Regions from separate parts of the Ureibacillus thermosphaericus genome, predicted to be linked through region 3. Evidence: riboswitches for the same ligand, from Rfam matches in the RefSeq annotation. Region 3 holds a riboswitch; each other region holds the start of a gene.
What was found. Region 3 has a riboswitch for thiamine pyrophosphate ahead of thiM (hydroxyethylthiazole kinase). Riboswitches for the same ligand answer to the same signal wherever they lie in the genome.
Positions count from the first base shown of each region.

Region 1: another riboswitch for thiamine pyrophosphate. It lies ahead of thiT (energy-coupled thiamine transporter ThiT); the one in region 3 lies ahead of thiM (hydroxyethylthiazole kinase).
Region 2: another riboswitch for thiamine pyrophosphate. It lies ahead of tenA (thiaminase II); the one in region 3 lies ahead of thiM (hydroxyethylthiazole kinase).

Region 1 is NZ_AP018335.1:3,432,856-3,435,182, forward strand. Features, by position in the region: gene UtA1_RS16605 (acyltransferase family protein) at 1-317, shown strand, start outside; gene thiT (energy-coupled thiamine transporter ThiT) at 404-964, opposite strand; TPP riboswitch at 1,059-1,164, opposite strand; gene UtA1_RS16615 (AAA family ATPase) at 1,229-2,327, opposite strand, start outside.
Region 2 is NZ_AP018335.1:387,443-389,769, forward strand. Features, by position in the region: gene thiS (sulfur carrier protein ThiS) at 1-86, opposite strand, end outside; gene tenI (thiazole tautomerase TenI) at 89-691, opposite strand; gene tenA (thiaminase II) at 707-1,393, opposite strand; TPP riboswitch at 1,492-1,597, opposite strand; gene UtA1_RS01860 (IS4 family transposase) at 1,831-2,327, opposite strand, start outside.
Region 3 is NZ_AP018335.1:2,292,426-2,294,752, reverse strand. Features, by position in the region: gene thiD (bifunctional hydroxymethylpyrimidine kinase/phosphomethylpyrimidine kinase) at 1-727, opposite strand, end outside; gene thiM (hydroxyethylthiazole kinase) at 730-1,476, opposite strand; TPP riboswitch at 1,556-1,657, opposite strand; TPP riboswitch at 1,722-1,824, opposite strand; gene UtA1_RS11035 (reverse transcriptase-like protein) at 1,964-2,327, opposite strand, start outside.

The DNA.
Region 1 (2,327 bases), 1.1 Mb from region 3:
TCGGTATGGTTGAAATACATTCTAGAAGGATGGATTTGATTCCTTTTGTCGTTGGAATAACAAGCATGATCTTAGCCTATGGACAACTGATTCCATCTTTTAAAATTATTCGAATTATTAGTAAGTATGCATTTATAATTTATTTAATTCATTGGAACATACTATCATTAACCGCAAAGTACTTTGTATCATTTTTCAACAATGGTTATCTAGCAATTTTAGCAATGATGATATCAACGGTAATCGTTGCCATTACCATTTCAAAATGCATTTCGTATTTACCTTTTGGGAAATGGATTGTAGGTAAAATTAGATAAACGTATAAAAATTTATCCATAAAAAAGCGAATTAGGAAAACAATATTGTCTCCCAATTCGCTTTTTATTTTAATTCAGAATTGTAATCAATTTTCTTTTTTTATCAATCTTGGGCTTGCAGTAAAGATGAGCACCGCTGCAACTGCAGTTAAAATAATAGCCGGAACCATATATGAACCATTATACCCGATAGAATAAATCCAGGCATTTTGATCGCCTGCATATTCTTTGAAGAAAATAGCTCCTGCAAGTGTATGACAAATAAAGCGCAACAAACCGCCAATAATTGTTCCGATGATAACAAATAATGCAATTTTATTTTTACGATTTTCTGATACTCCATCTAACACTTGTTTACGAACAATTGCCGCAAATCCTACGAAAGTAAATGCAAAAACATAATCAAGCAATGCTTGAGCCCAATGGACAATATAAGGATTAATTGTCATGTTCAATAATCCTACAATCAATCCAGTCATAAGTCCTGCAGATAGTCCCCAACGAATAGCGATTAAAATAATAGGCAGCATAACTAAACTAACGGATCCACCCTGCGCCCAAATAGAAAATTTCAATTGGTCTAACACATAACCAATTGCAGCAAAAATCGCAATTTCAACCATCCATAATAATTTTTGGTTTCTCATTCAATTATCTCCTTTCTCTTCGTTTATAGAACTTGAGAGAAGGATAGAAAACTACAAAATAAAAAACGTCCGGACAGAGCCGAGACGTCTTTGTTTCGGTTTCTATCCACATCCCTACGCAAGTACTAACTTACAGGTTCTAAGGGTTAGTGCATCCGGCACACTCTCAGCTGACTTCATCAGCACCCCTTGTGGTACAAATCTTATATTCTATTGGGAATAATGTCATTTTATCAAATTATATGAAGATTGCAACCTCATTATTTACTTTAATATAATGGATGTTTTACTATAGCCCTCTTTTAATTTTTCTACTTGTAATATAGCAGGCATTGCCGATTTTAATTCCTCCACATGAGAAATAACCCCTATCATTCGGCCGGATTTTTGTAGTTCAATGAGCGTATCAATTGCTTTCATCAACGATTCTTCATCAAGGGAGCCAAAACCTTCATCAATAAACATTGTTTCGATTTGAACATTTCCTTGGAAGCTTTGAATCACATCCGCCATTCCTAGTGCTAAACTTAACGAAGCATTAAATTTCTCTCCGCCAGATAAAGTTTTTACATCTCTTGCTTGTCCAGTGTATGCATCATATACATCTAATCCTAATCCACTTTGCCTACCGTAGGACTCCAATCGGTCAGAAACTTGCAAATAATATTGACCGTTCGATAAATTTTTCAAGCGAAGATTGCTTGCTTCTGTAATGAGCTCTAAATACCCCATTTGTACATAGCGTTCAAAGGAAATTTTTTTGCTGTTGTGTCCACGAAGTAAATTATATAAATCTATGATTTGATTCGATTTTTCTTCCATTTGAAATATATTATTGGCAAGTCTTTCAAGCTTCTCTGCAAAGTCGATGCAATGTTTTTCACAGGCTTTCGAATAGTTTAATTCATCTAACGCTTTTTCATAATTAAACTGCAACGCTTCCAATTCTTTTTCAGCTTCTGTTAAATCGACCTTTTCTTTATCTTTTAATTTTTCTGCTTCCTCTTTCACTTGCACTTGTAAAGAATGAAGCTCCTTTGAATAATTATCATATTGCATTTGTAAAGCTTCAATTTCCTGTTCTGGACGTCTAGCAAGTAGAAAATCTTCCGTCGATGTAAACCTTGCTTGTAGAAGAGCTGAATGGAAATTTTCCTTTGATTGTTGACATTTTACTTGAATATGTTTCACTTGTTCAGTTATTTGTTTAAATGCCTCTTCATTCATTACAACTTGTTTGTTAGCTTCCTGATACTGCTTTTGGGCTGTTTCCCAAGATTGTTTTAATTGTTGCTTATTGCTGATTGCTTGTTGAAGTGCAACTTGTAATTGGGAAAGGTCTTTAATCTCTTCTGGTATTAAT
Region 2 (2,327 bases), 1.6 Mb from region 3:
TGTAATTTATAAAACTTCAACAAATCTTCAACACTTTGAATACTACTTTGCACTTCTGTTTTTCGGCCATTAATGTAAAGATGCAACTTCATCCCCCTTTTTGAACAATATTTTTTAAATGGATTGCGGCTTCCTTTGGTTGACTCGATGAGAAAATGGTAGACATCACCGCAATGCCATGCACTTTTTTCTCCAGCACTTGTTCAACGTTGTCTGGCGTAATTCCACCAATCGCTATCACGGGAATCTGCAATTGTTCAACGATTTTACCTAGGGCATTCGTTCCTCTACCTGCCAATCCTTTTTTGCTGTCCGTTTCAAATACATGACCGAAAAGACAATAATCTGCCCTCGCTTCTTCAGCAGTTTTTGCTTCCTCAACGGAATGCACACTAACCCCAACTCTCATATATGGGTACGCCGTTTTTACTTTTGCTGCCGGAAGACTGTTTGCTGGAAGATGTACGTTCCGTATACCCGTAAGTAGGGCTATATCAAGCCTGTCGTTAATAACAAGCCTTTCTTTCTCCACCCCTGCATAAATAAGTTCTTCTACTAGCGCAACGATTTCTGCGGGCACTTTACTTTTCTCGCGTATATGAATGTAATCAACAACATCGGCAATGGATGTAATAATCTCTTTCAGCTCTTTAATTGATTTTTTTCCATCAGTTATGGCATGCAGTTCCAATACATTGACTTCCTTTCATGCATTGACTTTTTCATCAGTCGGCCACATTTGCCTGTTGTATGCCATGTCCCAAAACATGTATTCAAATCGTGTTGTATTTAAGAAGATTTCTTCTAGTCGTAAAAGTTCAGATTCCGGTTTTCCTTCTGCCAATTGATTAAGCAAATCGAGATTCCATTGCGCTGATTGGCCAAACTCTTCGGAACTGTACATTTTTACCCAGTCTCCATATAATCCGTGTTCTTTAGCACCCTCGATTTCAGCAAGTTCACATCCAATTTCCCAGTAGCTCCATGCACAAGCTAAATGAGCAGCTGCAAGTTCAGCGATAGAACCATTTTGTGCAACAGCTAACATATAGTGCGTATATGCAAGCGTTACCGGAGACGGTTTTGCCTCTTCCAGCTCTTTTTCCGTTATGCCAAAACGACTCGCATATTTTCTGTGCAACGCCATTTCTCCATTCATTGTGTAATAAAGCAGGTTGGCAAACACCGTCATCACTTCAAGATTTGGCGCTTTCACCGCACCTAAAGCAAACAATTTGGAATAATCGATTAAGTATAAATAGTCTTGAATCATATAAAAACGGAATTTGTCAGGGTCCAATGTGCCTGCACCTAACTCTTTCACAAACGGATGTTCATGGTTTTTTCTCCAAGTTGACCAATACTTTTCAAAGAGTCGGTCAGTAAATTTCATCATTTCTCCCTCCCTTTCAATTCACCATTAAAAAAAGCCACTTCAAATTGAAGTGGCTTAAAACCCGAAATGCAAAAAGATATAATAATAGACAATACGAGTCCCAACAACCACTTCCCTTCGCTAGCATTACCTAGTGCAGGTTCAAAGGGTTGAGGCAATGCCTCTCTCAGCTAAAATGAATTAGCACCCCTAGTGATTTATAATGCATTATTAAATTACAATCATTATTGCATGAACTCATAAAATTTTCAATAAGTTAAAATGAATATAAATTTTGTTATTTTATTCCATTAGCATTGCATAAATATAGTTAGAATTTTCTGTTAATTAATTTTTGTGAATTTGTGCCAAAAAGACAAAACCTAAAGAAAGGTGGCACTGCCCATTTGGTAAATATATACAGTTAAACCAGAGCGACAACGACAAAAGGGAGATTATGGACTGGCTCGCCCATCAAATTTTCGCAACCAAACATAAGCTGGTTTCCACAGAGCTCTCTTTAACCAACGAGTAATTCGAAGTAGAGATTTCTTACTTTTCATCTCCAATTGAATGAGAACATGTAAGCAATACGTGATAAGGGCTAAGAAAATTTGATTTTGAATAGCTGTTTCACTCATTCCATAAAAGTGCTTAATTTCTACGTGTTGCTTGAGCCATTTGAAAAAGAGTTCAATAGCCCAGCGAGATCGGTAAATATCACTTATCTCTTCTGGTTTTAAATCAAATCGGTTGGTGATGAAACGAAGTAAGTTCCCTTTTGTGTCCATAACTTCTAGTAGACGAAAGACATTTTCAGTACGATTTTGTGTGGTACCAATGTAGACCATTTTATCGGATAGAACGTGACAATCATCAGGAAGTGAAAATGTATAGACTTCACGAATGACTGCGTTTTTCTTCAGTCTTGAAACGAAGAAATAGCCATCAT
Region 3 (2,327 bases):
TTTCAATTGCCATTTGAACAAATTTTTTCGCTTCGATAACGGACTCTTTTAACGAAAGCCCCTTACCTAAATTTGCTGTAATAGCTGCAGAAAAAGTACACCCTGTTCCATGGGTATGTTTCGTATCAATTCGTTTTGATTTTAATTGAAAGAAAGAGCCGTCTTGAAAAAAGACCGTATCAACAGCAGATGGACCTTCCAAATGTCCGCCTTTCATTACTACACAATTAACACCAAGTTGCAAAATCTTTGCTGCTGCTTGTTGAATGTCATCTGCTGTTTCAATTTTCATACCTGTGATTGTCTCAGCTTCTGGAATATTAGGCGTTAATACGGTTGCTATTGGCAATAATTCATTTTTCATCGCTTGTACGGCCTCTTCTTGCAATAACGCTTGCCCACCTTTTGCAATCATCACTGGATCAACGACTATTTGAATATTTTTATCTATTAAATTTTTTGCAATCGTTTTAATAATATCTGCAGAAAATAACATACCTGTTTTTAATGCTTTCACTTCAAAATCTTGTAAAACTGTATTCAATTGTTGTTCCACAAATTCAGACGTTGCAGGATAAATACCTTCTACGCCTAATGTATTTTGAGCAGTCAATGCGGTAATGACAGATGTACCAAAAACATTTAGCTCCTGAAATGTTTTTAAATCCGCTTGAATGCCAGCTCCCCCGCCGCTATCTGAACCAGCAATTGTCAAGACAATATTCACAGTTATTCACCTCTTGAAATTTGATGTAATCCATTTAATATTTCAACTTGGAAGGAACCAAGGTATTTTTCTTTCGAAGCATTTTCAGCGACTTTTTTATAGTCAGCTAATACATTTCGAATATTTTCAAGTTTTCCTCCATCCAACGTTAATGCTGCAGCACAAATAGCACTTAATAAACAACCTGTTCCTGTAACTTGAGTCATTAACTCATGGCCACCACTAACTGGATAGTGTTCTATACCGTCAGTCACGAAATCTTCTTTTCCAGATACAGCGACAATTGCACCATACTTTTGAGCAGTTTCCTTAGCAACAAGGGTAATATCCATTTCTCCTTCTCCACTATCAACTCCTTTTGCTTGCCAATTAATTCCCGCAATTGCTGCTAATTCTCCAGCATTACATCGGATTAAATCAAATTTAATCTCTTTTAATAAATTTTTTGTAATTTCTTTACGATATGTTGTAGCCCCCGCCCCGACAGGATCAAGCACGACAGGAATGTTTAGTTCATTTGCTTTTTTGCCAGCTAATATCATTGCTTCTACTGAATTTTTATTTAATGTACCAATATTAATTAATAATCCGTTTGCAATAGCGACCATGTCTTCTACATCCAATGGCTCATCTGACATAACTGGTGAAGCTCCAATTGCAAGCAAACCATTTGCAGTAAAATTCGTTACAACGGTATTTGTAATACAATGAATTAATGGATTTTTTTTTCTTATTTTGATTAAGCTCATATATATCCTCCTATAATTGTAAAAATTTATGTAAAGAAAAAAGCTCCTTTGCACGGCGCAAAAGAGCTTTGAAAATAGAACACAATCTTTCATTGCTCCCTACGGCAGTGCTAACTGCATCAGGTTCTAAGGGTTAGGTGATATCACCTTCTCAGGCACTTGGCCACCCCTGCAATTATCATATGAAATAAAAAAACTCTCCAAGTTTGGAGAGCAACAATACACATAATCATAATAAAATTCATACGATAAGGTATTTTGCTCCCTACGGCAGTACTAGCTGCATCAGGTTCTAAGGGTTAGGTGATATCACCTTCTCAGGCACTTAGGCCACCCCTGCAAAATTTAATAATTTTTTTGTTGTTATGAAAATTATAACACATTTTCATTTTATTTTTTCAAATAATTTAATAGAATTTAAAAAGATTGCTAGATAAAACAGCTAAATCACTTAAATTCTAGATTGAATGTCACAAGTTTTTCTCGATTAATCTAACTCTATTTTTCCTTCAATTATGGTATTATTCAATGCTTGAGTTGCTAATCGATCGACTTCTTCATTCCCTTTTCGCGAAACTAATTTAAATTCAGATTTGATTCCTAGTTGATTTAATTTTTCATCAATTTTATTCGCCCAATTTGTTAATTCTTTTTCATAAATAGGCCATTCTCCACTCATTTGATTAATAACAACCTGTGAATCACCAATGAATCGAACAGTTTGATGATGAACGCCTATCATTTCTAACTCTAGAATACTTCCGTATAAAGCCGCATATTCCGCTTCATTATTAGATTTTAAGCCAAGTTGCATTAAATTTTTTCTAGTTCGATAAGATTTTCCGTTTTGT